2 regions of the Ramlibacter sp. PS4R-6 genome follow, and region 2 is predicted to be linked to the other one. Evidence: predicted binding sites of a transcription regulator. Region 2 holds the regulator's gene; the other holds the start of a gene.

Region 1 (15,486 bases), 650 kb from region 2:
ATGGTCTTCATCAGCGCGGGCTTCGACGCCCACCGCGAGGACGACCTGGGCCAGCTCGGGCTGGTGGAGGCCGACTACAGCTGGATGACGGAGCGCATCAAGGAAGTCGCCGCGAAGCACGCGCAGGGGCGCATCGTGTCTTCGCTGGAAGGCGGCTACAACCTGGACGCGCTGGGGCGCAGCGTCGAGGCGCACGTGCGCGCGCTGGCCGACCTGTGACGCACTGACGAATGACGGACTTCGAGAAACTGGTCCAGGACCTGGGCCATCCGGGTGTGCCGTGGGAGGCCGCGGCGCTGCTGGGCTGCCTGCTCGCGGCCTATGCGCTGTGCTGGGCGATCGGCCGCCATGCCAAGACGGCGCACTCCGTCTGGTTCGGGCGCGGCATCGTCGACGGCGTGCTGTTCCCGCTGGTGGCGCTCGCGTTCACCTACGTGGCCTTCCTGTATTTCGCGCAGCGCCAGCCGGCGGGCGTCCTCCGCATCGCGCTGCCCATCCTCGTCTCGCTGGCGGGCATCCGCTTCATCGCGCGCGTGCTGACGGTGGTGTTCCCGAACTCGGGATTCGCGCGGCTGATGGAGCGCGTCTTCTCCTGGCTCGCCTGGATCGCGGCGGTGCTGTGGATCGTCGGGATGCTGCCGGCGGTGATGGACCAGATGGAGGAGATCCACGTCGCCTTCGGCAAGTCGCGCATCAGCCTGCTGGCCGTGGTGCAAGGCGTGCTCTCCGCCGGCGCGGTCATGGTGGTCACGCTGTGGATCTCGGCGGCGCTGGAGCACAAGCTGCTCACGCAAACGGTGCACGACCTGTCGCTGCGCAAGGTGGCGGCCAACGCGATCCGTGCCGTGCTGGTGCTCGTCGGCCTGCTCATCGCGCTGTCGTCGGTGGGCGTGGACCTCACGGCGCTGTCCGTGCTGGGCGGCGCGGTGGGCGTGGGCCTGGGCTTCGGCCTGCAGAAGCTCGCGTCCAACTACATCAGCGGCTTCGTGATCCTGTTCGAGCGGTCCCTGCGCATCGGCGACACCGTGAGGGTCGACAACTTCGAAGGCGTGGTGACCGACATCAAGACGCGCTACACCTTGATCCGCTCGGCCAGCGGGCGCGAAGCGATCGTGCCCAACGAGAAGGTGATCACCGAGCGCGTGGAGAACCTGTCGCTGGCCGACCCGAGGATCCTGCTGTCCACGGAAGTGGCCGTCGGCTATGACAGCGACCCCGCGCAGGTCCAGCAGCTCCTGATCGATGCCGCGCTGGGCACGGCGCGCGTGCTGAAGGACCCCGCGCCCGCCGCGCACTTCGTGAAGTTCGGCGCCGACGGGCTGGAGTTCCAGCTGGTCTTCTGGATCGACGACCCGGCGAACGGCCAGACCAACGTGAAGTCCGACGTGAACCTGCGCGTGCTGGCCGCGCTGCGCGATGCGGGCATCGACATCCCGTACCCGCAGCGCGTCGTGCGCGTGCTCGAGGCTAATTCATCAGGGACGGCAGCCACAGGCTGAGCTGCGGGAACGCGATCAGCAGCCCGAGCACCACGACCATCACCAGGACGAAGGGCCAGCAGCCGCGGAAGATCTGGCCCAGCCCCACGTGCGGCAGCAGGGCGTTGAGCACGAAGAGGTTCATGCCCACGGGCGGCGAGATCAGCCCGATCTGCACGATCATCACGATCAGCACGCCGAACCACACGGGGTCGAAGCCCAGGCCGGTCACGATCGGGAAGAACAGCGGGATGGTGAGCAGCACCATCGTGAGCTCCTCCATCACCGTGCCCAGCACCACGTAGATCGCCATCATCGACACGACGACCATCGTCGGCGACATGCCGGTGCCGGTGATCCAGTCCTTCAGGTCGTTCGGCATCGTCGTGAAGTTCACGAAGTTCGCGAAGATGGTCGCCGCGATCAGCAGCGTGAAGAGCATCGCCGTGGTGCGCGCCGACTCGACGAGCACTTCGAACAGCACGCGCAGCGTGAGCTGGCCGCGGAAGAGCGCGAAGAGGAACGCGCCGAAGGCGCCGAAGCCCGCGCCCTCGGTGGCCGTGAAGAAGCCGCCGTAGATGCCGCCCAGCACCACGATGACGAGCACCAGCACGCCCCAGATGCCGCGCAGCGCGCGCCAGCGGTCGGGCCACGACGTGCGCTCGCCGGCGGGGGCGTGTTCCGGGTCGCGCGAGGTCACGACCACGATGCCCGCCATGAGCAGGGCAGCGTTGAGGAGGCCCGGGATGATGCCGGCCGCGAACAGCTTGCCGATGTTCGTCTGCGTGACGATCCCGTAGATGACCATGATCGTCGAGGGCGGGATCATGATGCCCAGCGTGCCGCCGGCCGCCATGACGCCGGTGGACAGCGAGTCGCTGTAGCCCAGCTTCTTCATCGACGGGTAGGCGACCTTGCTCATGGTGGCGGCCGTGGCGATCGACGAGCCGCAGATCGCGCCGAAGCCCGCGCACGCGGCGACGGTGGCGTGCGCGAGGCCGCCGCGCACGTGGCCGATGAAGGCGTAGGCGGCCTGGAACAGCTCGTGCGCGAGGCCGGCCCGCGCGACGAAGTTGCCCATCAGGATGAACAGCGGGATGACCGACAGCGTGTACGCGAAGCCGGTTTCGTAGACGACCTGCGCCGTGCTGGCCAGCGCCGGCTGCCAGCCGCGCGTGACCCCGATGCCCACGAAGCCGACCACGCCCATCGCGAAGGCGAGCGGCAGGCGCATGAGCGCCAGCAGGAAGATGACGGCAAAGCCGACCAGTGCCTCGATCACAGCGCGACCCCTTCGCCTTCGGCCTTCTCGACGCGGGGCTGCGCCATCAGGAACAGGTGGATGACGCCGGTCACGACGCACAGCACGCCCATGCCGTAGATGAAGGGTGCCTTGGGGATGGACAGCTGCGCCGTCGTCTCGCCGTTCACGCCGAACTGCCTCCCCGTCTGCCACATCAGCCAGCCGAGGCCGATGAGGAGCGCCGCAGAGACGAGGTGAACCAGCACGTCCTGCGCGCGCCGCAGCCATTCGGGCAGGTAGGGGTCGAGCGAATCGAACTCGACGTGCTCACCGCGCTCGGAGACGAGCGGCAGCGCGGCGAAGATGACGACCACCATCAGCAGCTCGGTGATCTCCAGCGAGCCGGGAATCGAGTTGTTCACCAGCTTGCGGCCCAGGACGTCGAAGAACGTCAGGGACATGATGCCGAAGAGCGCTGTGCCGCAGAGCAGCCCGCTGGCGAACTCGAGGATCTTCTTGAGGGGCATGGGCAGGGCGAGAAAAAGGCGGCACGCGGGTGCCGCCTTTGTACCAGAGACGGATGAGCTGGGACGCTTTTACTTGGAGAGCTTCGCGATTTCCGCGCGCAGCTCGGCGAGCACCTTGGCGGGGTCCTTCAGGCCCTTGGCTTCCGCCGCCTGCGCCCATTCCTTCTCGAGCATCGAGGTCTTGGACTTCATGTCGGCGACGAACTTCGCGTCGGCCTTGGTGATCTGGATGTTGTTGGCCTGCATGAGCGCGTAGGCGCGGCGGTCGGCCTTGTCCCAGTGGCGGCCGATCAGGCGCGCCAGGGCCTCGCCCGACGTCTCGTCCACGGCCTTCTTCTCCTCGGGCGTGAGCTTGTCGTACTTGGCCGGGTTCATCATGATGACGAAGCTGGTGTTGTACAGGCCGCCCGGGAAGGTGGTGGCGTACTTGATGATCTTGTCGATCTTGAACGACTCGATCGATTCGGCCGGGAACAGCGTCCCGTCCATCACGCCGCCGGAGAGCAGCTCGTAGGACTCGCTCGCGGGCTTGAGCGTGACGTTCATGCCCACGACCTTGGCGATGTCGTTCACGATGCCGCCGCCGACGCGCCACTTCATGCCCTGCAGGTCGTCGACCTTCGTCACCGGCCGCTTGGTGTTGAACACGATGCCGGGGCCGTGCGTGAAGTACGCGAGCACCTTGACGTCCTTGTGCTCCTGCGTGAACTGCGGGTACTTCTGGGCGATGCGGTTGAACGCGACCGAGACGGTCTCGGCGCTGTCGCCCATGAAGGGGAACTCGGTGACCTTCGGCAGCACGAAGCGGTTCGGCGTGTAGCCGTGCACGGTGAAGGACACGTCGGCCAGGCCGTTCTTCACCGCGTCGTAGGTGCCGGGCGGCGCGGCGACCGGGCGCGGCAGCAGGTTGCACTTGATCTTGCCGCTGGTCTTCTTGGAGACCTCCTCGCACCACTCGCTTTGCGCCAGCGTCAGCGCGTGGCCCGGCGGCACCCAGCTCGAAAGCGTGAGCGTCGTCTGCGCCGCGGCGGGAAAGGAGGCGAAGGCGGCCAGCGCCGCGGCGGCGAACAGGTGTTTTTTCATTGGGGAACTCCGGATTTGTGGGATGGCCACCAATGTACGGGGCGCATTCGCGCGCACCGGTCCAGACTTACCCGAATTCACCGACCGTCGAGTCGGGAAACTGTCGGCTTGTGGACGCACGCGCCTAATCCGGCCACGAACCCTGCCTATAATCAAAATCGAACGAGCGTGCTTTTTTGATCCGCGGCCGCCTCGATTGACGGCGGAACGACAATGCCCGCGACGGCGCGCGCCCTAGAATCCAGCTATTCCGTTTACGTAAACGTCAATTCCGAAAACTCTCAAGGAGACCGCAGCATGAAGGTCCTCGTCCCCGTCAAACGGGTGGTCGATTTCAACGTGAAGGTCCGCGTCAAGTCGGACGGCACGGGCGTCGACATCGCCAACGTGAAGATGAGCATGAACCCCTTCGACGAGATCGCCGTCGAGGAGGCCGTGCGCCTGAAGGAGAAAGGTGTCGTGACGGAAGTCATCGCCGTCTCCTGCGGCGTCGCGCAGTGCCAGGAAACGCTGCGCACCGCGATGGCCATCGGCGCCGACCGCGCCATCCTCGTGGAGACGAACGACGAGCTGCAGCCGCTGGCCGTCGCCAAGTTGCTCAAGGCCGTGCTCGACAAGGAAGGCGCGCAGCTCGTCATCCTCGGCAAGCAGGCCATCGACGACGACTGCAACCAGACCGGCCAGATGCTCGCCGCGCTGGCGGATCTGCCGCAAGCCACCTTCGCCTCGAAGGTGGAGATCGCCGACGGCAAGGCCAAGGTCACGCGTGAAGTGGACGGCGGCCTCGAGACCGTGTCGGTCACGCTGCCCGCAGTCATCACCACCGACCTGCGCCTGAACGAGCCGCGCTACGTGACGCTGCCCAACATCATGAAGGCCAAGAAGAAGCAACTGGACACCTTCAAGCCCGCCGACCTGGGCGTGGAGATCAAGCCGCACCTGAAGACCCTCAAGGTCATGGAGCCGCCCAAGCGCGGCGCCGGGATCAAGGTGCCGGACGTCGCGACGCTGGTGGACAAACTGAAGAACGAAGCGAAGGTGATCTGAGATGAGCGTCCTCGTCATTGCCGAACACGACAACGCGTCCATCAAGGGCGCCACCCTCAACACCGTGACCGCTGCCGGCCAATGCGGCGGCGACGTGCACGTGCTCATCGCCGGCCACAACGCCGGTGAAGCCGCGAAGAAGGCCGCGGCCATCGCCGGCGTCGCCAAGGTGTTGCACGCCGACGCGGAGTACTTCGCGCACGGCCTCGCCGAAAACATGGCCGCGCAAGTGCTCGCGATCGCGGGCAACTACACCCACATCCTGTTCCCCGCCACGGCCAGCGGCAAGAACATCGCGCCGCGCGTGGCGGCCAAGCTGGACGTCGGCCAGATCAGCGACATCACCAAGGTCGACGCGGCGGATACGTTCGAGCGCCCGATCTACGCCGGCAACGCCATCGCCGTGGTGCAGAGCCTCGACGAGAAGAAGGTGATCACCGTGCGCACGACCGGCTTCGACGCCGCGGCGGCCACCGGTGGCTCCGCCGCCGTCGAGACGCTCACCGCCGTCGCCGATTCGGGCAAGAGCAAGTTCGAAGGCAACGAGATCGCCAAGAACGACCGCCCCGAGCTCACCGCCGCGAAGATCATCGTGTCGGGTGGCCGCGCGCTGGGTTCCAGCGAGAAGTTCCAGGAAGTGATGACGCCGCTGGCCGACAAGCTGGGCGCCGCCATCGGTGCCAGCCGCGCTGCAGTCGATGCGGGCTACGCGCCCAACGACCTGCAGGTGGGCCAGACCGGCAAGATCGTCGCGCCGCAGCTGTACATCGCCGCCGGCATCTCCGGCGCGATCCAGCACCTGGCCGGCATGAAGGACTCCAAGGTGATCGTCGCGATCAACAAGGACCCGGAAGCGCCGATCTTCAGCGTGGCGGACTACGGCCTCGAAGCCGACCTGTTCACCGCCGTCCCGGAGCTGGTGAAAGCTCTTTAACTTGAAGGACGAGGCGCGGGGAACCGCGCGCCTCGTTTTCTCCTTGGTCCGAAGGACATTCGCATGAGCTACAAGGCCCCCGTCAAGGACATGCTGTTCAACATCCGGCACCTCGCCAACATCGACGAGGTCGCGAAGCTGCCGGGATTCGAGGAAGCAGGTTTCGACACGGCGGCCGCCGTGCTCGAGGAGTGCGCGAAGTTCAACGAGGGCGTGGTCGCGCCTCTGAACGTCGCGGGCGACAAGAACCCGTCGTCGTGGAAGGACGGCGTGGTCACGACGACGCCGGGCTTCAAGGATGCCTACAAGCAGTTCATGGAAGGCGGATGGCAGGGCATCCAGCACCCGCAGGACTTCGGCGGGCAGGGCCTGCCCAAGACCATCGGTGCGTCGTGCGGCGAGATGCTCAATTCCGCCAACCTCAGTTTCTCGCTGTGCCCGCTGCTCACCGACGGCGCCATCGAGGCGCTGCTCACCGCGGGGTCCGACGAGCTGAAGGCCACCTACCTGGAGAAGCTCATCTCCGGCGAGTGGACCGGCACGATGAACCTGACGGAGCCGCAAGCCGGCTCCGACCTGTCGCTCGTGCGCACGCGCGCCGAGCCGCAGCCCGACGGCACGTACAAGGTCTTCGGCACGAAGATCTTCATCACGTACGGCGAGCACGACATGGCGAAGAACATCGTCCACCTGGTGCTGGCCCGCGTGCAGGGCGCGCCGGAGGGCGTGAAGGGCATCAGCCTGTTCGTCGTGCCCAAGTTCATGGTCGGCAAGGACGGCTCGCTCGGCGCGCGCAACGACGTGCACTGCGTGTCGATCGAGCACAAGCTGGGGATCAAGGCTTCCCCCACCGCCGTTCTCCAGTTCGGCGACCATGGTGGCGCGGTCGGCTACCTCGTCGGCGAGGAGAACCGCGGCCTCGAGTACATGTTCATCATGATGAACGCCGCCCGATACGCCGTGGGCATGCAGGGCATCGCCGTGGCCGAGCGTGCGTACCAGCAGGCTGCCGCTTTCGCGAAGGAGCGCATCCAGTCGCGACCGGTGGACGGCTCGATCAACAAGAGCGCACCCATCGTGCACCACCCCGACGTGCGCCGCATGCTGATGACGATGCGCTCGCTCACCGAAGGCTGCCGCGCGATGGCCACCGTGGCCGCCGCCGCCTATGACGCCGCGCACCACCACCCCGATGCGGACGTGCGCAAGCAGAACCAGGCCTTCTACGAATTCATGGTGCCGCTGGTCAAGGGCTACAGCACCGAGATGAGCGTGGAGGTCACCTCGCTCGGCGTGCAGGTGCACGGCGGCATGGGCTTCATCGAGGAGACCGGCGCGGCGCAGCACTACCGCGATTCGCGGATCCTGCCGATCTACGAAGGCACGACAGCGATCCAGGCCAACGACCTCGTGGGCCGCAAGACGGCGCGCGACGGCGGCGCCACCGCACGCGCCATCGCGGCCCAGGTTGAGAAGACCGAAGGCGAGCTGGCCAAGCGCAACTCGCCGGCCGCCAAGGCCGTGCTCAAGCGCCTGTCCGCCGCGCGCAAGGCCTTCAGCGACGTGGTCGACTTCATCGCGTCCAACACGAAGTCGTCGCCCAACGCGGCGTTCGCGGGCTCCGTGCCTTACCTGCTGCTCGCGGGCAACCTCGTGGCCGGCTGGCAGCTGGCGCGTTCGCTGCTGGCGGCCGAGGACCTGGCCGCCAAGGGCGAGGACAAGGCCTTCATGCAGGCCAAGGTGATCACGGCGCGTTTCTACGCCGACCACATCCTGTCGAAGGCGCCCGCCGCGCGCGACGCCATCGTCGATGGCGCCGAAAGCGTGACGGCGCTGCCGGTCGACGCGTTCTGACACCCGGGCGACACCCGTGCGGTGCCGCCCATTCAAGAATTCGAGCATGTCCAAGATCCCGCGCGTCCTGCAGAACCTCGCCCTCCCGGTGATCGGTTCGCCCCTGTTCATCGTCAGCAACCCCAAGCTCGTGATCGAGCAGTGCAAGGCGGGCATCGTCGGCTCGATGCCGGCGCTCAACGCCCGCCCTGCGGCGCAGCTGGACGAGTGGCTGCACGAGATCACCGAGACGCTCGCCGCGTACAACCGCGCGAACCCGGACGCGCCCGCCGCGCCCTTCGCCATCAACCAGATCGTGCACAAGAGCAATGACCGGCTCGAGCACGACATGGAGATGGTCGTGAAGTACAAGGTGCCGGTGATCATCACGTCGCTGGGCGCCCGCACCGACGTCAACGAGGCGATCCATTCCTACGGCGGCGTCGTGCTGCACGACATCATCAACAACACCTTCGCGCGCAAGGCGATCGAGAAGGGCGCCGACGGCCTGATCGCCGTGGCGGCCGGCGCCGGCGGCCACGCGGGCATCAAGAGCCCGTTCGCGCTGGTGCAGGAGATCCGCGAGTGGTTCGACGGCCCCATCGCGCTGTCGGGCGCGATCGCCACCGGCGGCGCCGTGCTGGCCGCGCAGGCGATGGGCGCGGACTTCGCCTACATCGGCTCGGCGTTCATCGCGACGCAGGAAGCGCGCGCCAGCGATGCCTACAAGCAGTGCATCGTCGACAGCAACTCCGACGACATCGTGTACTCCAGCCTCTTCACGGGCGTGCATGGCAACTACCTGAAGCCTTCGGTCAAGGCGGCGGGGCTCGACCCGGACAACCTGCCCGAGAGCGACCCCACGAAGATGAACTTCGGCGGCGGCGAAGGCAGCAAGCCCAAGGCCTGGAAGGAAATCTGGGGCTGCGGCCAGGGCATCGGCGCCGTCAAGGAAGTCGGCACCGCCGCCGACTACATCGCGCGCCTGAAGCGCGAGTACGACGCAGCGCGCGAGCGCCTCTCGCTCGTGCGCGACGCCGAAGCCGCCTGATCAGTACGTCAGTGCGCGGGCCTTGCCCCAGAACACGCGGTACATGAAGACCGTGTAGATGACGATCGCCGGCAGCGTGATCGCCACGCCGACGAAGATGAACAGCAGCGACTTCGGCGCGGCGGCGGCCTCCCAGGCAGTGAGCCGGTCGATCACGATGTAGGGGTAGAGGCTGTACGCCAGCCCCAGGAACGCCAGCACGAAGATCAGCACGGTGGCGGCGAACACGATCCAGCCATAGCCGGCATCGACGAGGCGCGGCTTCGAGACGACATGCCATGCGGCGAAGAAGGCGACGGCGCAAGCCACGGGGATCGGCAGCAGCGCGATGAACTGCGGCATCGCGAACCAGCGCTCGAACACGGTGTGGCTCACCATCGGCGACGCGAGCGAAATCGCCACCAGCGCGGCGCCCGTGGGCCAGAGCACCTTGCGGGCCCAATGCACCGCGCGCTTCTGCAGCTCGCCCTCGGTCTTCATGATCAGCCAGCCGGCGCCCAGCGTGGCGTACGCGGTCGGCAGCGTCGCGGCGATCCCCAACGCGAACAGCGACGACCACAGGCCGTGGTCGAAGCCCGTGAGGTAGCTGCCCAGCATCCAGCCCTGCGCAGTCGCGGCCAGCAGCGAGCCGAGCGCGAACAGGCGGTTCCACAGCGCCTTGTGGGTGTCGCGCGCCTTCACGCGGAAGTCGAACGAGACGCCGCGCAGGATGATGCCGACGAGCATCACGGCCACCGGCAGGTACAGCGCCGACAGCACGATGCCGTGCGCCACCGGGAAGGCGATGAGCAGCACGCCGATGCCGAGCACCAGCCAGGTCTCGTTCGCGTCCCAGAAGGGGCCGATGCTGGACACCATCACGTCCTTCTGCGCATCGGTGGCGAAGGGCAGCAGGATGCCGACGCCCAGGTCGTAGCCGTCGAGCACGACGTATGCGAGGAGCGCGAGGCCCATCACGCCCATGAAGATGAGCGGCAGCAGTTCGGCAAAGGTCAGGTTGAACATCGCGCGCTCCTTCAGGCGGGCCCGCCGACGGGTTCGGCGGCCTTGGGGCTTTGGGGCGTTTGCGGCGTGGGCTGCGCGGGGTGCTTGGCCATGTGCATCAGCACCAGCACGTACGACACGAGCAGGAAGGCATAGAGCGCCAGGTACGCGAGGAGCGTCGCGAGCACGGTGCCCGCGGCGTGGTCGCCGACCAGGTCCGCCGTGCGCAGCAGGCCGTACACCAGGAAGGGCTGGCGCCCGACTTCGGTGACGTACCAGCCCGCCAGCGTCGACACCCAGCCCGCGAAGGTCATGCCGGCCAGCACGCGCAACTGCAGCTTCGAGAGATCGCCGCGCCACAGCCGCCACGCGCACCACCACGACACCAGCAGCATCAGCACGCCCACGCCGACCATCACGCGGAAGCTCCAGAACACCGGCGCGACGGGCGGGTGCGCGTTGGGGAACTGGTCGAGCCCCTTGAGCTCGGCGTCCATGTCGTGCGCGAGGATCAGGCTGGCGAGCTTGGGCACCTGGATCGCGAAATCCGTTCGCTTCTCCTTCTCGTTCGGCCAGCCGAAGAGGGTGAGCGGCGCGCTCTTCTCCGTGTGCCAGATGCCTTCGATGGCCGCGATCTTGGCGGGCTGGTGCTGCAGCGTGTTCAGGCCGTGCATGTCGCCGGCGACGATCTGCAGCGGGATGGCGATCGCCGCGGCCATGACCCCGGCGCGCATTGCACGGCGCGTGCCGCCGTTGGCGGTGCCGCGCAGCAGCTGGTACGCCGACAGCCCCGCGATGAGGAAGGAGGCGGTCAGCGTCGAAGCGAGCAGCTTGTGCACGAGCCGGTAGGGGAACGAGGGGTTGAAGATCACCTCCAGCCAGCTCGTCGCGTGGAACTGCCCGTCGATGATCTCGTAGCCGGTGGGCGTCTGCATCCACGAGTTCAGGCTCAGGATCCAGAACGCCGACAGCGTCGTGCCCGCGGCGACCATCAGCGTCGCAAAGAGGTGCATGCGCTCGGACACGCGGTTGCGCCCGAACAGCATGATCCCCAGGAACGTGGCCTCGAGGAAGAAGGCCGTCAGGACCTCATACCCGAGCAGCGGCCCCGCGATGTTGCCGGCCTTCTGCATGAACCCCGGCCAGTTCGTGCCGAACTGGAAGCTCATGGTGATGCCGGTGACGACGCCCAGGCCGAACGTCAGCGCGAAGATCTTGGTCCAGAGGTAATAGGCCTCTTCCCACTCGCGCGACTCGCGTTCGTCCTTCGCGCCGCTGCGCCGCAGCCGGAAGTACAGCAGGAACCAGCACAGGGCGATGTTGATGGTCGGGAAGAGGATGTGAAAGCTGATGTTCGCCGCGAACTGGAGTCGCGACAGCAGCAGTGTGTCCATGGCGCGTAGTGTGCGCCAAAGGCGAAGCCCGGGCGGTCAGTGCAGCTGATCCGCCATCTGGCGCAGCTCGCGCGCGGCGGCGGCGCGTTCGGCTTCGGGCAGGCGGTCCAGGTCGACCAGCACGCGCATGCCCAGCCGCTCCCACTGGAACACCTTGCGCGAGCTGGCCATCGCGTCCGCTTCCACCAGGTAGGCCTTGACCGGTTCGGGGAAGCCCTTGGCGATGAGCGGCTGCTGCTCGACGGACAGGATCTCGTCGCGCACCAGCGACTGCGTCTCGCGCGACATCAGGATGCCGCCCGGGTCGGCGGCCTGCTGCAGGCGCGCGGCCAGGTTCACCTCGGCGCCGATGATGGTGTAGTCCATGCGCAGGTCGCTGCCGAAGTTGCCCACGTCGCAGTAGCCCGTGTTGATGCCCATGCGCACTTCGAAGCTCTTGTCCGAGCCGAGCTCGCGCCACAGCACCTGCAGTTCGGCCATGCGCCGCTGCATCGCGAGCGCCATGCGCACGCAGGCCAGGGCGTCTTCCTTGACGCCGCGCGTCTCCGGGTCGCCGAAGAAGACCATCATCGCGTCGCCGATGAACTTGTCGATGGTGCCGCCGTGGTCGTAGGCGATGCGCGACATCTCGGAGAAATAGCTGTTCAGGAGGAAGCGGATCTCCTCGGGCTGCCACTTGGCGGTGGACGCGGTGAAGTCCTTGATGTCGGAGAAGAAGACGGTGAGCTTCTTGCGCTGCGTGCGGATCTCGGCGTCGCGCGAGCCGTCGAACAGCGACTGCACCACTTGCGGCGCGAGGTAGCGCGAGAGCTTGTCCGACAGCGCCTGCAGCCGGCGCGCGTTGCCGCTGCGCTCCAGGTGCGCATGCACGCGCGCGAGCACGATGGGCGGGCTGATCGGCTTGGCGATGTAGTCGGCCGCGCCCAGGTCGAACCCCGTCTGCTCCTCCTCCACGCTGTTGAGCGAGGTCAGGAAGATCACGGGGATGGCCGCGGTCTTCGCGTTCAGGCGCAGGCGGCGCAGCACCTCGTGGCCGTCCATGCCGGGCATCATGATGTCGAGCAGGATGAGGTCGGGCGCATTCGTTCGCACGAGCTCCAGGGCCTCGGGCCCGCTCGCGGCCGTGCGCACGTCGTACTTGTCTTCCAGCAGCGACTGCATGAGGAAGAGGTTGTCGGGCGTGTCGTCGACGACGAGGATGTGCGGCTTCATGGACGCCATCAGACCATCCGGCCCTTGCGCGCCGCTAGGGAAAACGCAGACCGCCATTAAGCAAATTGCCTAGCTTGCGCCCATGACTGTATGGACGTACAGTATCAGCCATGGAAGAAGCACGGGTGCCGGTCAGCGCGATCAAGGGGCGCGGCACGGCCACGCGTCACCCGCACCGTTTCGAGCGCGACGCGCGTGGCGATTTCGACGACGGCTGGTCGACGCTGCAGCTGGGTGTCGAGGAGCGCGAGGTGCCGCAAACCGAAGTCACGTGGGAAGACGCGCGCAGCATCATCACGCACAACGACTCGCCCGACGTCTACTTCGACCGCTCGATCAACCCGTACCGCGGCTGCGAGCACGGCTGCATCTATTGCTACGCGCGCCCCACCCACAGTTACCTGAACCTCTCGCCCGGCCTGGACTTCGAGACGAAGATCATCGCCAAGCGCAACATCGCGCCGCTGCTGCGCGCCGAGCTCTCGCGCCGCAGCTACGAACCGAAGCTGATCGCGATCGGCACGGCCACCGACTGCTACCAGCCCATCGAGCGCGAGCTGCGCCTCACGCGGTCGGTGATCGAGCTGATGCACGAGACGAACCACCCCTTCGGCCTGGTGACGAAGTCGAGCGGCGTCGAGCGTGACCTGGACCTCATCGCGCCGATGGCGGCGAAGGGGCTCGCGTCGGTCAGCGTCACCATCACCACGCTCGATGCGGAAGTGACGCGCAGGCTGGAGCCGCGGGCGGCCGCCCCGCACCGACGGCTGCGCATCCTGAAGACGATGGCGGAGCACGGCGTGCCCACGGCGGTGAGCCTCGCGCCGCAGATCCCTTTCCTCACCGACGACATGGAGCAGGTGCTCGAAGCTGCGTGGGAGGCGGGCGCGCGCAGCGCCTTCTACCACGTGATCCGGCTGCCCTGGGAAGTCAGCCCCCTGTTCAAGCAGTGGCTGGAGCTGCACTACCCGCAGCGCGCGGCGCGCATCATGGCGCGCATCCACGACATGCGCGGCGGCAAGGACTACGACGCCGATTTCGCCACGCGCATGAAGGGCAGCGGCCCCTGGGCCGAGCTGATCGCGCAGCGCTTCGAGAAAGCCGTGCGCCGCATCGGCTTCAACCGCGAGCGCATCGCGCTGGACACGAAGCAATTCCGGCGCCCGTCGCCGGCCGGGCAGGCGCAGTTGTTCTAGGCCGCCTTGGCGCTGCTGTTTCCGTTGGCCAGGCGCTCCTCGTCGAGCGACAGCTGGTCCGCCACCTTGCGCACGCGCGCCAGCAGCGACAGCAGTTGCTCGATCTCCGCCGGCTGGAAACCCGCCTTCAGCAGGCGGTCGCGGTCCTGCAGCGTGCGGAAGAGCCCGGCCACCTTGTCGCGGCCGGCTTGCGTGAGCTCCAGGTGCGCGGAACGCGCATCGCCGACGAGCGCGCGCCGCGTGACGTAGCCGCGGCTCACGAGGCTGGAGACGACGCGGCTGATCTGCGCCTTGTCGGCGCCGGCATCGGCGGCGACGTCGCGCAGGCGCACGGGCTGCAGGTGGTCGATGAGGGCGAGGGTGCGAACCTGCGCGAGGCTCACGTCGTGTTCGCGGCGCATGCGCATCGCGGCGCTGCGGCGCAAGGCGTCCGCCGTGCTCGAGACCTGGTAGGCGAGCAGGTTGCGGAACGCGGGCGGTCGTCGTTCGGCCATGTCGGCCTCGCTGGTGAGCTAGGCCAACCCATCCTACGCCTGCTTTCAGGCGCTGTGAAGCGTCAGGCGCTGAAGAAGTTCTTCAGGCGATCCGCCCAGGATTCCTCGGTCGGCGAATGCTTGGCGCCGCCCTTCTTCAGGGATTCGTCCAGCTCCTTGAGCAGCTTGCGCTGGTGCTCGGTCAGGCGCACGGGCGTTTCCACCGCGACGTGGCAATACAGGTCGCCGGGGTAGCTGGAACGCACCCCCTTGATGCCCTTGCCGCGCAGCCGGAACTGCTTGCCGGCCTGGGTGCCTTCAGGGATGTCGATCGCGGCCTTCCCGGCGAGCGTCGGCACGTCGATCTCGCCGCCTAGAGCCGCGCGCGCGACCGAAATTGGCACCACGCAGTGCAGGTCGTCGCCGTCCCGCTGGAAGATGTCGTGCTTCTTCAGGCGGATCTCGATGTACAGGTCGCCCGGCGGCCCGCCGTTGGTGCCCGGCTCGCCGTTGCCGGCGCTGCGGATGCGCATGCCGTCGTCGATGCCGGCGGGGATCTTCACCTCCAGCGTCTTCTGCTTCTTCACGCGGCCCTGGCCATGGCAGGTGGGGCAGGGCTCCGGGATGATCTTGCCCGTGCCGCGGCAATGCGGGCACGTCTGCTGCACGCTGAAGAAGCCCTGGCGCATCTGCACCACGCCCGCGCCTTGGCAGGTGGTGCATTGCTTGGCCTGCGTGCCGGGCTTGGCGCCGGAACCGTGGCAGGTTTCGCACGATTCCCACGAAGGAATGCGGATCTGCGCCTCCTTGCCGGCGGCCGCTTCCTCCAGCGTGATCTCCATCGCATAGGAAAGGTCCGCGCCGCGGTACACCTGCCGGCCGCCGCGCTGGCCGGGCCGGCCCTGGCCGAAGATGTCGCCGAAGATGTCGCCGAACGCTTCCGCGAAGCCGCCGAAGCCTTCCTGGCCGGGCCCGCCGAAGCCGCCGCGCATGTTGGGGTCCACGCCCGCGTGGCCGAACTGGTCGTACGC
Region 2 (15,486 bases):
GGCGGTAGATGGACTCCATCACCGGGTGCGACACGTCGAGCGCCGTGAGGTCCAGCAGCTCGAAGGGCCCGAGCTTGAAGCCCACCTGGTCCTTGAGGATGCGGTCGACGGTGGCGAAATCGGCGACGCCTTCGCTCACGAGGCGCAGCGCCTCGGTGCCGTAGGCCCGGCCGGCGTGGTTGACGATGAACCCGGGCGTGTCCTGCGCCTGCACGGGCGTATGGCCCATCTCGCGCGCATACGACGCGAGCCGCGCGCACACCTCGGCGTCGGTCTTCAGGCCCGCGATGACCTCGACCACCTTCATCAGCGGCACCGGGTTGAAGAAGTGGTAGCCGGCGACGCGCTGCGGGCGCTTGCAGCCCGCGGCGATGGCGGTCACGGAGAGCGACGAGGTGTTGGTCGCGAGGATCGCGGTTTCGCCGACGACGCCTTCGAGCTCGGCGAAGAGCGGCTTCTTGACGTCGAGGCGCTCGACGATCGCCTCGACGACGAGCTCGCAGCCGGCCAGGTCGGCAAGGGCGCCGGCGGGCTTCAGCCGATCGCGGCACGCGCGCACCTGCGCGTCGTCCATGCGGCCCTTTTCCTGCAGGCGGGCCCATTGCGACGACACCTCGGCGATGGCCTTGTCGACGGCCTGCGGCTGCGTGTCGTACAGGAGGACGGTGCTGCCGGCCTGCGCCGCGATCTGCGCGATGCCGCGGCCCATTGCACCGGCGCCGACGACGCCGACTTTCGAAAACGTCAGGGACATCCGGCCATTATCGGCCGTGCGAGAAGGTCGTCGCCCACCAGCTGACGGCCATGGAAGCGAGCAGGATCACGAAGCCCACCCAGTGCAGCGAGTCCATGCGGCCCTGCGCGATCATCCAGCCGCCCGCGGCGGCGCCGATGGCCTGGCCCGCATACATCGCGGAGCTGTTCAGGGAGATCGATGCCGACGCCAGCGGCGGCGCGATGCCCACCAGCCGCGCCTGCTGCGCCGAGTTGGACGAGAAGCAGCCCAGCGCCCAGGGGATGATGATGAGGGCGACCAGCGCGATGGTCGTGCCCAGCGGCCACAGCAGCAGGCTGGCGGCCATGCCCGCGATGGCGATCATGATCGCGCGCGGCGCGCCGAGGCGGTCGATGTGGCGCGTCATCAGCACGTTGCCGATGAAGCCGAAGGCGCCGAACCACATGAAGAGCAGCCCGATCTGGCCCGGCGTCATGCCGATCTTCGCCTTGTAGTACGGCGCCATGTACGAGAACAGCACGAACTGGCCCGCGGCATAGAGCACGGTGACCAGCACCGTGAGCATCAGCGCGCCGGAACGGAAGGTTTCCTTCCACGCGCCCAGCGACAGGGCCGGCGGCTTGACGCCGTCGGGCATGCTGCGCCACACCCACAGCGCGCTCACGAAACTCATGAGCGCCACCAGCGAGAAGGCGCTGCGCCAGCCGAGCGTCTCGCCGACGTAGGCCGCGATGGGCAGGCCCAGCACCGAGGCCACCGACCAGCCGAGGAAGACGAAGGTGATGGCCTTGCCGCGCTGTTCGGGCGGCACCAGCAAGCCCACGCAGGCCGCGGCCTGGGGCGTGAAGATGGCAGGGGCAATCAGCGCAACCACGCGCAGCGGCAGAAGGGCCGCGAAACTGGTGGCCGCGATGCAGGCCAGGTGGAAGATGCCGTACCAGGCCATCGACAGCGCGAGGAGCCGGCGGCGGTCCCAGCCCGCGACGAAGGCTGCGAACAGGGGCGCGCCCAGGCACATGAGCAGCGCGCCGGCGGAAATCAATTGGCCCGCGGTGGCGATCGAGATGTCGAGGTTGGCCTGGATGTCGTTCAGCGCACCGGGCACCACCATGACGCCGCTGCCGATGACGAAGTTGCCGAACAGAAGGGGCCAGAGGACGGCGGGCAGGCGTTCGGCCTGCGGCGCTGCGGCCACGGCCTGGGCTTGGGACAGCATCGGTTCTTCTCCGTTTGGCATTCTTGGGGAGAATCAATATACGGGCCGCCCGCGCCCCGTACAAACGATGAATTGGAATCGGTCGCATGCGCGTGGCGCATCCAACCGGTCCATGGCCGTTAACGCCGGACCTGCAAGGCGCCGGGGTTCACGATGTTCGTGGGCGTGCCCTTGATGAAGTTGACCACGTTGTCGAAAGCCGCGCCGAAGTAAAGCTCATAGCTGTCCAGCTCCACGTAGCCGATGTGCGGCGTGCAGATGCAGTTCTCCAGCCGCAGCAGCGCGTGGCCTTGCAGGATCGGCTCGCTCTCGAAGACGTCGATGGCGGCCATGCCGGGGCGGCCGCGGTTCAGGCCCGCGATGAGGGCGTCGGTCTCGACCAGCTCCGCACGCGAGGTGTTCACGAACAGGGCCGTGGGCTTCATCCGGCCCAGGTCCTCAAGCGTGACGATGCCCGCCGTCTCGTCCGACAGGCGCAGGTGCACGCTCAGGACGTCGCTTTCCTGGAACAGCTCCTCGCGCGAAGCGGCGGCCTGCAGGCCGTCGGCCACCGCGCGCTCGCGCGACGACTGGCTGCCGAACACCAGCACGCGCATGCCGAAGGCCTTGCCGTAGCCGGCCACCAGCTGGCCGATCTTGCCGTAGCCCCAGATGCCCAGCGTGCGCCCGCGCAGCACCAGGCCCAGGCCGAAGTTCGCGGGCATCGACGCCGCCTTCATGCCCGATTGCTGCCACGCGCCGTGCTTCAGGTTGCCGATGTACTGCGGCAGCCGGCGCATCGCCGCCATGATCAGCGCCCACGTGAGCTCGGCCGGCGCGATCGGCGAGCCCACGCCTTCGGCCACGGCGATGCCGCGCTCGGTGCAGGCCTGCAGGTCGATGTGCGCGCCGACGCGCCCGGTCTGCGCGATCAGGCGCAGGCGGGGCAGCTTTTCGAGCAGCTGGCGGGTGATGTGGGTGCGCTCGCGAATGAGCACGATGACGTCGGCGTCGCGCAGGCGCACCGACAGCTGGCCGATCCCCTTGACCGTGTTCGTGTAGACCTTCGCCGGATAGTCTTCGAGCCGGGACGCGCACTTGAGCTTGCGCACGGCGTCCTGGTAATCGTCGAGGATCACGATGTTCATCCCCGGATTGTGCCTTGCGTGCGGGGGCCCGCCGCCTGCAGGAAATCCGGCGAAGGCTTAGCATCCGCGCTTTCGGATCGTTACATAACGAGGAGCAAGGAAATGACGATGTCGATGTACGCCGCGAGCGTCCCCGTGATGAAGCACATGCTGGGCAACCTGTCCCACCTCCTCGACAAGGCGGCGGCGCACGCCGAGGCGAAGAAGTTCGACCCCGCGAACCTGCTCAACTACCGGCTGGCGCCGGACATGCTGCCTTTCACCAAGCAGATCCAGATCGCGTGCGACGCCTGCAAGAACGGCGTGGCGCGCGTGGCGGGCATCGAGGCGCCCAAGTTCGACGACAACGAGGCGAGCTTTCCCGAGCTGAAGGCGCGCATCCAGAAGACGCTGGACTTCCTGGCCTCCGTGCGCCCCGACCAGCTCGATGGCACCGAGGACAAGGACGTCACTTTCCCGGTGGGGCGCGACTCGTCGCGGACCATGAAGGCGCAGGCGTACCTCACGACCTGGTCCATGCCCAACATGTTCTTCCACATCACGACCGCCTACGCGATCCTGCGCCACAACGGCGTGGAGCTGGGCAAGCGCGACTTCCTGGTGGGCAGCGCCGGCTAGGCGCCCGCGCTCTCCAGCGCGGCCAGGCGGTCCAGCTCCGCGCACACGTCGGCCATGCGGCCGGAGATCACGATGCGACCCGTGTCACGGACCACGCGCAGCGTGGGCGCGCGCCGCGCTTCGCAAAAAGAGCCGCCGGGAACGCCGCCGCGCTGCCCGCCGCGCACCCTCAGGGAATGCATGGTGGGCAACGCGTTGCACTCCCGGCGGGGCAACAGCGAGCGGGCAATGGAAACGAGCGAAGAAAACAAAGCAGCGGCCACGTGGGACTCCTTCGAAGAATCACACGGCAGGATTGCTACGGGGGATCCGGCCTTGCCGCAGGGTAGTCCCGGGACGGGACACGCCTGCCACCTGCGGCGCGCGGACGAATGACGACGGCTACATGAGCATCGTGTTGCGGATCAGGCCGACGGCGAGGCCTTCGATCTCGAACGGTTCGCCGGGCTCGACCACGATGGTCGGGTAGTCCGGGTTCTCCGCATGCAGCTCGATCAGGTGCTTGTTGCGGCGGAAGCGCTTGACCGTGACCTCGTCGCCCAGGCGGGCGACGACGATCTGGCCGTTCTTGGCTTCCTTGGTGGACTGCACGGCAAGCAGGTCGCCGTCCATGATGCCGGCGTCGCGCATGGACATGCCGCGCACCTTCAGCAGGTAGTCGGGCCGGCGCTGGAACAGCGTGCTCTCGACGTAGTAGGTCTGGTCGATGTGTTCCTGCGCCAGGATGGGCGAGCCCGCGGCCACGCGGCCGACCAGCGGCAGGGCCAGCTGCGCGAGGTTCTGCAGGGGCAGCGAGAACTGCTTGATGCGCGACTCGTTGATCTGCCGCAGCGCCTCGCTGCGCAGGCGGATGCCGCGCGAGGTGCCGCTGACGAGTTCGATCACGCCCTTGCGCGCGAGGGCCTGCAAGTGCTCCTCGGCCGCGTTGGCGGACTTGAAGCCGAGCTCCGCGGCGATCTCGGCGCGAGTGGGTGGAGCGCCCGTGCGTGCGATGGCGCTCTGGATCAGGTCCAGAATCTGTTGCTGGCGCGGCGTGAGCTTGGGTTGGTCCACAGCTTCTGCTCCTGTTTTCATATCCAGTACCTGTATTTTTAACCAGCTGACACGGAAAACGCAAGTGGCTCAACGAAAGATCGTTGTTTTGGGGACAGGCGGCACCCTGGCGGGCACTTCCAGCAGGCCGGGCGACAACGTCGGCTACACGGCGGCGCAGGTGGGGATCGCGGACCTGGTGGGGGCGATCCCGCTGCTGAGGGGGGTGCCGATCGAGACGGAGCAGGTCGCGCAGGTGGACAGCAAGGACATGACGCGCGGCGTCTGGGACAAGCTCGAGGACCGCTGCAAGCACCACCTCGGCCGCGAGGAAGTCGCCGGCATCGTGATCACGCACGGCACCGACACGATCGAGGAGACCGCCTTCTACCTCCAGGAAGTGCTCTCACCGCAGAAGCCCGTGGTGCTGACCTGCGCGATGCGGCCGGCGACGTCGCTCAGCCCCGACGGGCCGCAGAACATCGTCGATGCCGTGGCCGTGGCGACGCAGGAAGAGGCCTGCGGCGTGGTCGTCGTGTGCGCGGGCGTGATCCACGATTCGCGCGACGTCATGAAGGTCCACCACTACCGGCTCGATCCTTTCAGCTCGGGTGACGCGGGGCCTATCGGCTACGTCGAGGAGGGCGAGGTTCGCCTCGTGCGCAACTGGCCCGGCGACTGGATCCTGTACACGCGCACGGCGCCCGTGCCTTTGCAGCGCGTCGAGATCGTCTTCAGCCACGCCGGGGCCTCGCGCGACCACGTCGACGCCCTCGTGCGCAGTGGCGTGCAAGGCATCGTCGTCGCGACCACCGGCAACGGGACGGTCCATCGCGAGCTCATGCCGGCGCTGCTGGATGCGCAGAAGCAGGGCGTGAAGGTGCTGAGGGCGAGCCGCTGCGCGGAAGGTGGCGTCATCGCGCAGCCCGGCGACGAGCTGCCGTCGACGAACCTCTCGCCCGTGAAGGCGCGGATCCTGCTGCTGCTAGGCGGCTAGCGCGGCGAACACGCGCTGCGTGATCTCTTCGACGCTGCCCATGCCGCTGATGGCGCGGTAGCGCGGCGCGTTCTTCGGGTCGGCCTTCGCCCAGTTGGCGTAGTAGTCGACGAGCGGCCGTGTCTGGTCCGAATAGACCTGCAGGCGCTTCGTGACCGTTTCTTCCTTGTCGTCGTCACGCTGCACGAGCGGCTCGCCCGTGACGTCGTCCTTGCCTTCGACCTTCGGCGGGTTGAACTTGACGTGGTACGTGCGGCCCGAGGCGGGGTGCGAGCGGCGGCCGCTCATGCGCTCCACGATCGCGTCGAAGGGCACGTCGATCTCCAGCACGTAATCGAGCTTCACGCCGGCGTTCTTCATCGCCTCGGCCTGCGGGATGGTGCGGGGGAAACCGTCGAAGAGGAAGCCCTTGGCGCAATCGGGCTGCGCGAGGCGCTCCTTGACCAGGCCGATGATGATGTCGTCGCTGACCAGCGCGCCGGAGTCCATCACCTTCTTGGCTGCCAGCCCGAGCGGCGTGCCGGCCTTGACGGCCGCGCGCAGCATGTCCCCGGTGGAGATCTGGGGGATGCCGAATTTCTGGCAGATGAACGTCGCCTGCGTGCCCTTGCCGGCACCGGGCGCGCCCAACAGGATGAGTCTCATGGTTCCCTCTTTCGGTGCAGAGAATAGCATGCGACCCTTCGCGTGGCTTACGCGAAAAGGGCTCTGACTCGCTCCAGATCGGCGGGTGTGTCGACGCCCACGCCGGGCGGCGTTTCGGTCACGTGCACGGCGATGCGGTGGCCATGCCACAGCGCCCGCAACTGTTCCAGTGCCTCCGCGGTTTCGATGGGCGCCTGCGGCATCTTCGGGAATTGGCGCAGGAATGCCGCGCGGTACCCATAGATGCCCACGTGGCGCAGCACCGGCATCGGCGGCACGGCGCGCACACCGTTGGCGAACGCGTCGCGCGACCATGGGATGAGCGCGCGGCTGAAATACAGCGCCAGGCCGCGCGCATCGAGCACGACCTTCACGACGTTGGTGTTGGTGAGGTCGGCCGCGTCGTGGATCGCATGCGCCGCCGTGGACATCTGCGCCTCGCGGCGTTCGTCGAGGAGCGCCGCGACGGCGTCGATGAGCGAGGGATCGATCAGCGGCTCGTCGCCCTGGACGTTGACCACGGCGGCGTCGCCGTCGAGCCCGAGGATCTCGCAGGCCTGCGCCAGCCGGTCGCTGCCCGAGGCATGGTCCTCGCGCGTCAGCACCGCTTCGACGCCGTTGGCCTTGCACGCATCGACGATCGAGGCATGGTCCGCCGCGACCACCACGCGCTGCGCCGTTGACTGCGCGGCGCGCTGCGCGACGCGCACGATCATAGGCAGGCCCGCGATGTCGGCGAGCGGCTTGTTCGGCAGGCGGGTGGACGCGAGCCGCGCGGGGACGAGGACCGTGAAGCCCATCAGACCAGCGGGGTGCGCGGCGGCAGCTTCTCGAGCTCGTCGTCGCTGAGCGTGCGCGCCTCCTGCTCCAGCAGGATCGGGATGCCGTCGCGGATGGGGTAGGCCAGCCGCGCGCTGCGCGAGATGAGCTCCTGGCGCTCGCGGTTGTAGTCCAGGTGGCCCTTGGTCACCGGGCACACGAGCAGCTCAAGCAGTTTGTGGTCCATCGAGCGTCGATGATAGCTTTGCATCGAACGCTGTCCAGAACGCCGGGTCGAGCTCGACCTGCAGCGGCACCGCCCATGCGTCGGGCCGCGTGCGCCACAGCTTCACGGCGTCCTTCTCGGTGCAGACGAGCGTGCCGCGCACGTCGGGCGGCGCGGCGAAATCGTGGTGGTCGGGCAGGGCGATGGTTCGCGTCACACCGACACCCGCGGCCGTGAGCATGTCGAAGAACGCCTGCGGCTTGGCGATGCCGGCGACGGCCGTGACGTCCTGCAGCCGCGCCAGCGGCGTGTGCGAGCCGTCCGCGCGCACGGCTTCCGTGGCCAGCTGCCGCAACACGGCGAGGCCGCCATGGCCGATGACGAAATCCACCCGGCGCGGCCACGGTTCGCGCAGCGGCCCGGCCGGCAGCAGCCAGCCGTTGCCGGTGCCGCGCTCGTCGAACACGCAGATCTCGATGTCGCGCGCCAGCGCGTGGTGCTGCAGCCCGTCGTCGCTCACGATGACCTGCGTGCCGGGATGCGCCCGCAACAGCGCTTGCGCCGCCTCGACGCGCTTGGCCGCGACGAACACCGGCACGCCGCAGCTGCGCGCGATGAGCAGCGGCTCGTCGCCCACGTCTGCTGCTTCGCTCTGTGCCGTCACTTCGCGGCAGTCGCTCGTGCGCCGGCCGTAGCCGCGCGAAACGACCCCGACTTTCAATCCCCGCGCTTTCAGGTGGCGCACGACCGTCTGCACGACCGGCGTCTTGCCGGACCCGCCGGCGATGACGTTGCCGACCACGACCACCGGCACGCCGACGCGCTGCGGGGCTGCCGTCGCGCGCCGCAGCGCCGCGACGAGCCCGAACACGAGCGACAAGGGCAAGAGCAGCCACGCCAGCGCCCCGCGATGCAGCCAGGCCCGCTGCAGCGCCTCGCGCATGGTCAGCGCGTCCCGGCGTGCGCCGAGTTCTGCGTGGCGAAGGTGATCTGGCTCAAGCCGACGCGGCGCGCGGCCTCCATCACCGTGATCACCGCCTGGTGCGGCGCCGCGGCGTCGGCCGTGATGATGATGACGCTGTCCTTCTGCGGCTGCGTCTCCGACAGCGCCTGCGCCACGGCCTCGACGTTGCGGCCCAGCACCGTGTTGCCCTTGACGGTGTAGCGCCCGTCGTTCGTCACCGTGACGATGATCTCCTTGGGGTAGTCGCGCTGCACGTCGGTGTCGGCCACCGGCAGGCGCAGCTGCACCTCGGTGAACTTGCTGTACGTGGTGGTCAGCATCAGGAAGATCAGGATCACCAGCAGCACGTCGATGAACGGGATCAGGTTGATCTCCGGTTCCTCTTTCTGGCGCGGGCGGAAGTTCATCGGCCCCTCAGCGACACCAGGTGGCGGGCGAAGCGCTCGGCCGCGAGCTCCAGCGTGAGCAGGTAGTCGTCGACGCGCACGCGGAAGTAGCGCCAGAAGATCAGCGACGGGATCGCCACGATCAGGCCGAACGCGGTGTTGTACAGGGCCACCGAGATGCCGTGCGCGAGCTGCGCCGGGTTGCCGCCGGTGGCACCGCCCGCGGGCGACTGCGAACCGAAGATTTCGATCATGCCGATCACGGTGCCCAGCAGCCCCAGCAGCGGCGCGGCCGAGGCGATGGTGGCCAGCGCGCTCAGGTAGCGCTCCAGCCGGTGCGCCACCGCGCGGCCCGTGGCCTCCATGCTGGCGCGCAGGTCCATCTCGGAGCAGCGCGGGTTGGAGTTGAGCGCGCGAAACCCGCTGGCCAGCACTTCGCCCAGCGCCGAGTTCTGTTCCAGCTGCTTGACGACGTCCGGCGTGGGCACCGAACTGCGCGAGACGGCCAGCGCTTCGTCCAGCAGTTGCGGCGGCGCCACCTTGCTGGTCTTGAGGCTCATGAACCGTTCGATGACGAGGGCCAGCGCGAGGATGGAGCAGGCAATGAGCGGCCAGATCGGCCAGCCTGCGGCTTGTATGATCGAAAACAAGGGGACGGATCTCCGCGCGAAATGCGTGTACTGCCTGTTGGTGCGCGCGATTATGGAGGCAAGCTGTAGGAGCAAGTAGGACACGACCCACAGAAGTTGTGGACAACTTTGTTGAGAACCCTGCTCCCGGCCCGCGCAAACCCGCGTCAATGCTTCGACATGACAGATCGATGACAAAACGGGCACGGAAATCCCGAATGAAATCAAGGGCTTGCTCGACAAAATGCGCGTTTGGCGGCGTTCGCTGCATCGCGCGGCCCGCGTCCGTGCATCTGTGGACTAACTGAAGCCCGGCAAACCCGCGCCACGCCTCGATTTTTCCGATGTCCGACAACCCGAACCCAGTATTGGCGCCGCGAATCTGGCAAGTCGGCCCGCTGTGCCGCGCCGTTGCTGATTCCCTGGAGTCCCGCTTCAATCCCGTCGCGGTCCGAGGCGAGGTTTCGGGCCTGTCGCGCCCGTCCAGCGGGCATCTGTACTTCTCGCTGAAGGATTCGCAGGCGCAGATTCGCTGCGCGATGTTCCGCCGCGCGGCGTCGATGATGGACTTCGCCCCGCGCGACGGCGAGCTGGTCGAGGTGTGGGGGCGCCTGGGCGTCTACGAACAGCGCGGCGACCTGCAGTTGATCGTGGAAACGATGCGCCGCGCGGGGCAGGGCGCCTTGTTCGAGCAGTTCCTGCGGCTGAAGGCCCAGCTCGAGGCCGAAGGGCTGTTCGACGAGGGCCGCAAGCGCGAGCTGACCGTGTTCCCGCGCGGGATCGGCCTCGTGACGTCGCCCCAGGCCGCGGCCTTGCACGACGTGGTGACCGCGCTCAGGCGTCGCGCCTGCCATGTGCCGGTGGTGTTCGCGCCCGCCGCGGTCCAGGGCAGCGGCGCGCCCGCCGAGCTGGTCGATGCACTCGAAGCCCTGTACCAGCGCGCCGAACGCGGCGAGATCGACGTGATCCTGCTCGTGCGCGGCGGCGGCTCGATCGAGGACCTGTGGGCCTTCAACGACGAGCGCCTGGCCCGCACCATCGTGCGCAGCCCCGTGCCGCTGGTGTGCGGCGTGGGCCACGAGACCGACTTCACCATCGCCGACTTCTGCGCCGACGTGCGCGCGCCCACGCCGACGGCCGCGGCCGAACTTGCTTCACGGGCGCGGCAGGAGTGGCTGGACCAGCTGGGCGGCAGCGCCGCCGTGCTCCAGCGCAGCGTGCAGCGGCGCATCGACTCGGCGCAGCAGCGGCTGGACCATGTCGCATCGCGCCTGGGCCGGCCGCTGGCACGCCTGTCGGAGCAACACCTGGCGCTCGGGCGCCATGCCCACCGCCTGCATTTCGCGCTGCGTTCGCGGCTGCACCGCGAACTCAACGGCCTGGAGCTGACGGAGCAGCGGCTGGAACTGCTCGACCCCAAGCTCGTGCTCGAGCGCGGCTATGCGCTGCTGCGCGACGAGGGCGGCGCACCGATCACGAGCGCGAAGCAAACTCATCCGGGGCAGGCGGTGAGCGCAACCCTCGCCGACGGCGAGGTTGCTCTCACCGTGCGCGCCAAGGCGTGATTTCCTCCCTAGAATCGGCGCTTCACGTACACCCCACGAACAAGAGGAACCATGGAACACACGCTGCCCCCGCTGCCGTACGACTACGACGCGCTCGCGCCGCACTACTCGCGCGAAACGCTCGAATACCACCACGACAAGCACCACAACGCCTACGTCGTGAACCTGAACAACCTGCAGAAGGGCACCGAGTTCGAGAACATGACGCTCGAGGAGATCATCAAGAAATCCTCCGGCGGCATCTACAACAACTCGGCGCAGGTGTGGAACCACACGTTCTTCTGGAACTGCATGAAGCCGCAGGGCGGCGGCGAGCCCAAGGGCGCGCTGGCCGACGCGATCAACAAGAAGTGGGGCAGCTACGCGGCGTTCCGCGAAGCCTTCGTGAAGTCGGCCGTGGGCAACTTCGGCTCGGGCTGGACCTGGCTGGTGAAGAAGCCCGACGGCACCGTCGACATCGTGAACACGGGCGCGGCCGGCACGCCGCTGACCACCGCGGACAAGGCGCTGCTCACCGTCGACGTGTGGGAGCACGCGTACTACATCGACTACCGCAACCTGCGCCCGAAGTTCGTCGAGACCTTCGTCGACAAGCTGGCGAACTGGGATTTCGCGGCGAAGAATTTCGGGTAACTGCTCCGCTCCAACACAAAACGAGGCCCGCACTTGCGGGCCTTGTCCTTTAATGGAACGGGGGGCCGGAGAGTTTCGCGCCGGGCTTGATCCCCTTCTTCGCGAACCAGCCCTGGTTCATCTCGAGCACGTAGCGCACCGGCTTCTTCGAGCAGTGCGACTCCTCGGTGAGCGGCTTCATGTCCTCGACGTTCACGATCGTGCCGTCGTCGGCGATGAACGCGGCGCTGAGCGGCAGCAGCGTGTTGCGCATCCAGAAGCACTGCACCGACGGCTGGTCGAAGACGAACAGCATGCCCTCGTGCTGCGGCATCTCCTTGCGGAACATCAGGCCGACCATGCGCGTGTTCAGGTCCGCGGCGACCTGTGCGTCGATCTGGTGCATGCCGGCGGCCAGCTTCACGCGCGGCAGGTCCATCTGCGGGCGGTCCTGGGCCAGGGCTGCGGCAGCGAAGGCCAGCGAGGCGAGGGCGGTGGCGAGCGACTTCATGGCGTGATTGTGGCGTGATCCCTGAAACGCGAATGCCCGCGCAGGGCGGGCATTCGTTACTGCGGGCGAGGCCGGATTACGACGAAGCAGCCTTCTTGGCCTTCGGAGCCTTCTTGGTGGCCTTCTTGGTGGCCTTCTTCTCGGCCTTCGCGGCCGGCTTGTCGGCGGCGGCGGAAGCGGCGGGCTTCGCGGGCGTCGCCGGGGTGGCCGGCGTGGCGGGGGTTGCTTGCGCGAACACGGCGCCGGCAAACAGGGTGGCGACGAGGGTCGCGAGCAGCTTGTTCATTTCTCAGGTCCTTTCAGGGATGCGGATGATTTTTTCGAAAACCCTCCCAACTGGCGGAAGGTGCATGAACAACGCCGCGCTGGAAGAGCTGGTTGACACGCCATGAAAAACGCCGCCCGCAGGCGGCGTTCATCACGATCGGGAAACCCGATTTACTTCTTGGCGGAAGCGGCGTCGGCCTTCTTCTCGGCCTTCGCTTCGGCCTTGGCTTCCTTGGCTTCGGTCTTGGCCTTCTCGGCCTTGGCTTCGGCCTTCGCAGCCTTCTTCTCGGCCTTGGCGGCCTTCTTGTCGGCCTTCGTCTCGGCCTTCTTCTCGGCGGACGCGGCAGCCTTGGCGCCGGAGGCGGCCGGCTTGGCGGCGGAAGCAGCCGGCTTGGCGCCGGAGGCGGCGGCCATGGGGGCGCCGGCGTGCGAAGCGGCGAACGTGGCGCCGGCGAAGAGGGTGGCCACGAGGGCGGCGAGCAGCTTGTTCATTTGGAGTCCTTCCAGGGATGGTTTTCGAAAAATTGCTGCCCGTTCCTATGGGCAACCCCCCGGAAACGCCGCTTGCTGCTCATCCGTTGACAGGAAGGCGTAGGTTTTTCAGGACTAGAATCCCATGGTTTACCCGGAGACAACCCCCCACATGGCATACCAGCACATCAAGGTCCCCTCGCAGGGCCAGAAGATCACCGTCAACAAGGACTTCTCGCTGAACGTCCCCGACCAGCCGATCATTCCCTACATCGAGGGCGACGGCACCGGCATGGACATCACGCCCGTCATGCTCAAGGTGGTCGATGCCGCGGTGGCCAAGGCCTACGGCGGCAGCAAGAAGATCCACTGGATGGAGGTCTACGCCGGCGAGAAATCGACCAAGGTGTACGGCCCCGACGTGTGGCTGCCCGAGGAGACGCTCGCCGCCGTGCGCGAGTACGTAGTATCGATCAAGGGCCCGCTGACCACGCCGGTGGGCGGCGGCATCCGCTCGCTGAACGTGGCCCTGCGCCAGGAGCTGGACCTGTACGTCTGCCTGCGCCCCATCCAGTATTTCGCCGGCGTGCCCTCGCCGCTGAAGGAGCCCGAGAAGACCAACATGGTCATCTTCCGCGAGAACTCGGAAGACATCTACGCCGGCATCGAGTGGGAAGCCAAGAGCGAGAAGGCGCAGAAGGTCATCAAGTTCCTGATGAACGAGCTGGGCGTCAAGAAGATCCGCTTCCCCGAGACGTCGGGCATCGGCATCAAGCCCGTGTCGATCGAGGGCACCGAGCGCCTGGTGCGCAAGGCGATCCAGTACGCGATCGACAACGACAAGCCCAGCGTCACGCTCGTGCACAAGGGCAACATCATGAAGTACACGGAAGGCGGCTTCCGTGACTGGGGTTACGCGCTCGCGAAGAAGGAATTCGGCGCGGTCGAGATCGACGGCGGCCCGTGGTGCAAGTTCAAGAACCCGAGGACGGGCAAGGACATCGTCATCAAGGACTCGATCGCCGACGCGTTCCTGCAGCAGATCCTGCTGCGCCCGGCGGAGTACAGCGTCGTCGCGACGCTGAACCTCAACGGCGACTACGTTTCCGACGCGCTTGCCGCGCAAGTGGGCGGCATCGGCATCGCGCCCGGCGCGAACCTGAGCGACTCGGTCGCGATGTTCGAAGCCACGCACGGCACGGCGCCCAAGTACGCCGGCAAGGACTACGTGAACCCCGGTTCCGAAATCCTCTCGGCCGAGATGATGCTGCGCCACATGGGCTGGACCAAGGCCGCCGACCTGATCATCAGCTCGCTCGAAAAAGCGATCCTGTCGAAGAAGGTCACGTACGACTTTGCGCGCCTGATGGAAGGCGCGACGCAGGTGAGCTGCTCGGGGTTCGGGCAGGTGATGATCGAGAACATGTGACGCGTGAGCGCATGAAAAAAGCCGCCCTCGGGCGGCTTTTTTCTTGTCGGGGCAGGCTGCTTACTTCTGCGACAGGTCCCCATGCCCGGAAGCATGGAACTGCGGCGCGCGCACCTTGGAGTGGCGCGGCTGCCGGTCGGCGGAGGGTTGCGTGGTGATGGGCTTGACCTCGCCGGTGCCCGGCTCGGCGTGGATGTTCTGCGCGAGCTGGCCCTTGGGGCCTTGCGTGATCTCGAAATTGACGCGTGCGCCTTGCTTCAGCGTCTTGAAACCATCCATCGCGATGGCCGAGAAATGCGCGAACACGTCCGCACCGCCGCCGTCGGGTTCGATGAAGCCGAACCCCTTTGCATCATTGAACCATTTGACAGTGCCTGTCGCCATTTCTTCTTCCTTCAGAATGCCCCTCTTGACCGTGCGAAGTTTCACGGTTAAGCGCTCGGCTGTCAATGATTTCACATACTAAAGTTTCGGGGACGACGGGCCGGTTCGGGGTGGCCCGGCCGGGCCGTTGCGGCGGTCAAATGCGCCCGCGGAAAATGACACTGCGAGTTGCCGCTTGAATGTCGCGCTGGTGCCACCAATTCACTGGCAGGCTGCGGTGCGAAGTGCCGCTGGCTAGAATGAATTTGATGGCGACCCAACCCCCCGAACCTCCCGTGCCGGCGCCCCCCGTGGTCCGGCCGAAGAGCGACGACGGCGGTTCGGTCGTGCTCGAGAGGCGCACCCAGCGCACCAAGCCCCCCCAGATGTACCAGGTCGTCATGCTCAATGACGACTACACCCCGATGGAATTCGTGGTGGTCGTGATCCAGGAGTTCTTCCACAAGGACCGCGAAACGGCCACCCAGATCATGCTCAAGATCCACCTGGACGGGAAAGGCATCTGCGGTGTCTACCCGCGCGACATCGCCAACACCAAGGTGGAACAGGTGCAGGAGGCCGCGCGCCAAGCGGGCCACCCGCTTCAGTGTTTGAGTGAACCGGTTGAATAAAGGCCGGTCGAACCGATCTACAGTATTCGAGAAACCAAGGCAGAAGGAATTCAAATGATCGCCCAGGAACTGGAAGTCAGCCTGCACATGGCGTTCGTGGAAGCGCGGCAACAGCGCCACGAATTCATCACCGTGGAGCATCTCCTGCTGGCCTTGCTGGACAACCCCAGCGCGGCGGAAGTGCTGCGCGCCTGTTCGGCCAACATCGACGACCTGCGCAAGTCGCTGTCCAACTTCATCAAGGACAACACCCCGCAGGTGGCCGGCACCGACGATGTCGACACGCAACCCACGCTGGGTT

The links. The regulator LexA, encoded in region 2, represses DNA repair genes until DNA is damaged. The targets are predictions, from matches to a motif close to ACTGTATNNNNATACAGT.
Region 1: WG903_RS15805 (PA0069 family radical SAM protein) is a predicted target of LexA. The motif match lies at 12,872-12,889, and genes of this name have one in related genera.

What each region holds. Positions count from the first base shown of each region.
Region 1 is NZ_JBBHKA010000001.1:3,178,391-3,193,876, reverse strand. Features, by position in the region: gene WG903_RS15865 (histone deacetylase family protein) at 1-219, shown strand, start outside; gene WG903_RS15860 (mechanosensitive ion channel family protein) at 231-1,499, shown strand; gene WG903_RS15855 (TRAP transporter large permease) at 1,468-2,760, opposite strand; gene WG903_RS15850 (TRAP transporter small permease) at 2,757-3,248, opposite strand; gene WG903_RS15845 (TRAP transporter substrate-binding protein) at 3,318-4,331, opposite strand; gene WG903_RS15840 (electron transfer flavoprotein subunit beta/FixA family protein) at 4,629-5,378, shown strand; gene WG903_RS15835 (electron transfer flavoprotein subunit alpha/FixB family protein) at 5,380-6,312, shown strand; gene WG903_RS15830 (acyl-CoA dehydrogenase) at 6,376-8,166, shown strand; gene WG903_RS15825 (NAD(P)H-dependent flavin oxidoreductase) at 8,213-9,196, shown strand; gene WG903_RS15820 (cytochrome d ubiquinol oxidase subunit II) at 9,197-10,201, opposite strand; gene WG903_RS15815 (cytochrome ubiquinol oxidase subunit I) at 10,213-11,574, opposite strand; gene WG903_RS15810 (adenylate/guanylate cyclase domain-containing protein) at 11,611-12,795, opposite strand; gene WG903_RS15805 (PA0069 family radical SAM protein) at 12,897-13,982, shown strand; gene WG903_RS15800 (MarR family winged helix-turn-helix transcriptional regulator) at 13,979-14,476, opposite strand; gene dnaJ (molecular chaperone DnaJ) at 14,539-15,486, opposite strand, start outside.
Region 2 is NZ_JBBHKA010000001.1:2,531,037-2,546,522, forward strand. Features, by position in the region: gene WG903_RS12540 (3-hydroxyacyl-CoA dehydrogenase) at 1-754, opposite strand, end outside; gene WG903_RS12545 (MFS transporter) at 762-1,952, opposite strand; gene WG903_RS12550 (D-2-hydroxyacid dehydrogenase family protein) at 2,072-3,079, opposite strand; gene WG903_RS12555 (DUF1993 domain-containing protein) at 3,182-3,697, shown strand; gene WG903_RS12560 (hypothetical protein) at 3,694-3,879, opposite strand; gene lexA (transcriptional repressor LexA) at 4,079-4,750, opposite strand; gene WG903_RS12570 (asparaginase) at 4,815-5,726, shown strand; gene adk (adenylate kinase) at 5,715-6,371, opposite strand; gene kdsB (3-deoxy-manno-octulosonate cytidylyltransferase) at 6,419-7,171, opposite strand; gene WG903_RS12585 (Trm112 family protein) at 7,171-7,377, opposite strand; gene lpxK (tetraacyldisaccharide 4'-kinase) at 7,358-8,299, opposite strand; gene WG903_RS12595 (ExbD/TolR family protein) at 8,302-8,727, opposite strand; gene WG903_RS12600 (MotA/TolQ/ExbB proton channel family protein) at 8,724-9,356, opposite strand; gene xseA (exodeoxyribonuclease VII large subunit) at 9,680-10,900, shown strand; gene WG903_RS12610 (superoxide dismutase) at 10,952-11,533, shown strand; gene WG903_RS12615 (DUF192 domain-containing protein) at 11,583-12,023, opposite strand; gene WG903_RS12620 (hypothetical protein) at 12,100-12,309, opposite strand; gene WG903_RS12625 (cell envelope biogenesis protein TolA) at 12,462-12,782, opposite strand; gene icd (NADP-dependent isocitrate dehydrogenase) at 12,934-14,190, shown strand; gene WG903_RS12635 (cold-shock protein) at 14,251-14,574, opposite strand; gene clpS (ATP-dependent Clp protease adapter ClpS) at 14,814-15,185, shown strand; gene clpA (ATP-dependent Clp protease ATP-binding subunit ClpA) at 15,240-15,486, shown strand, end outside.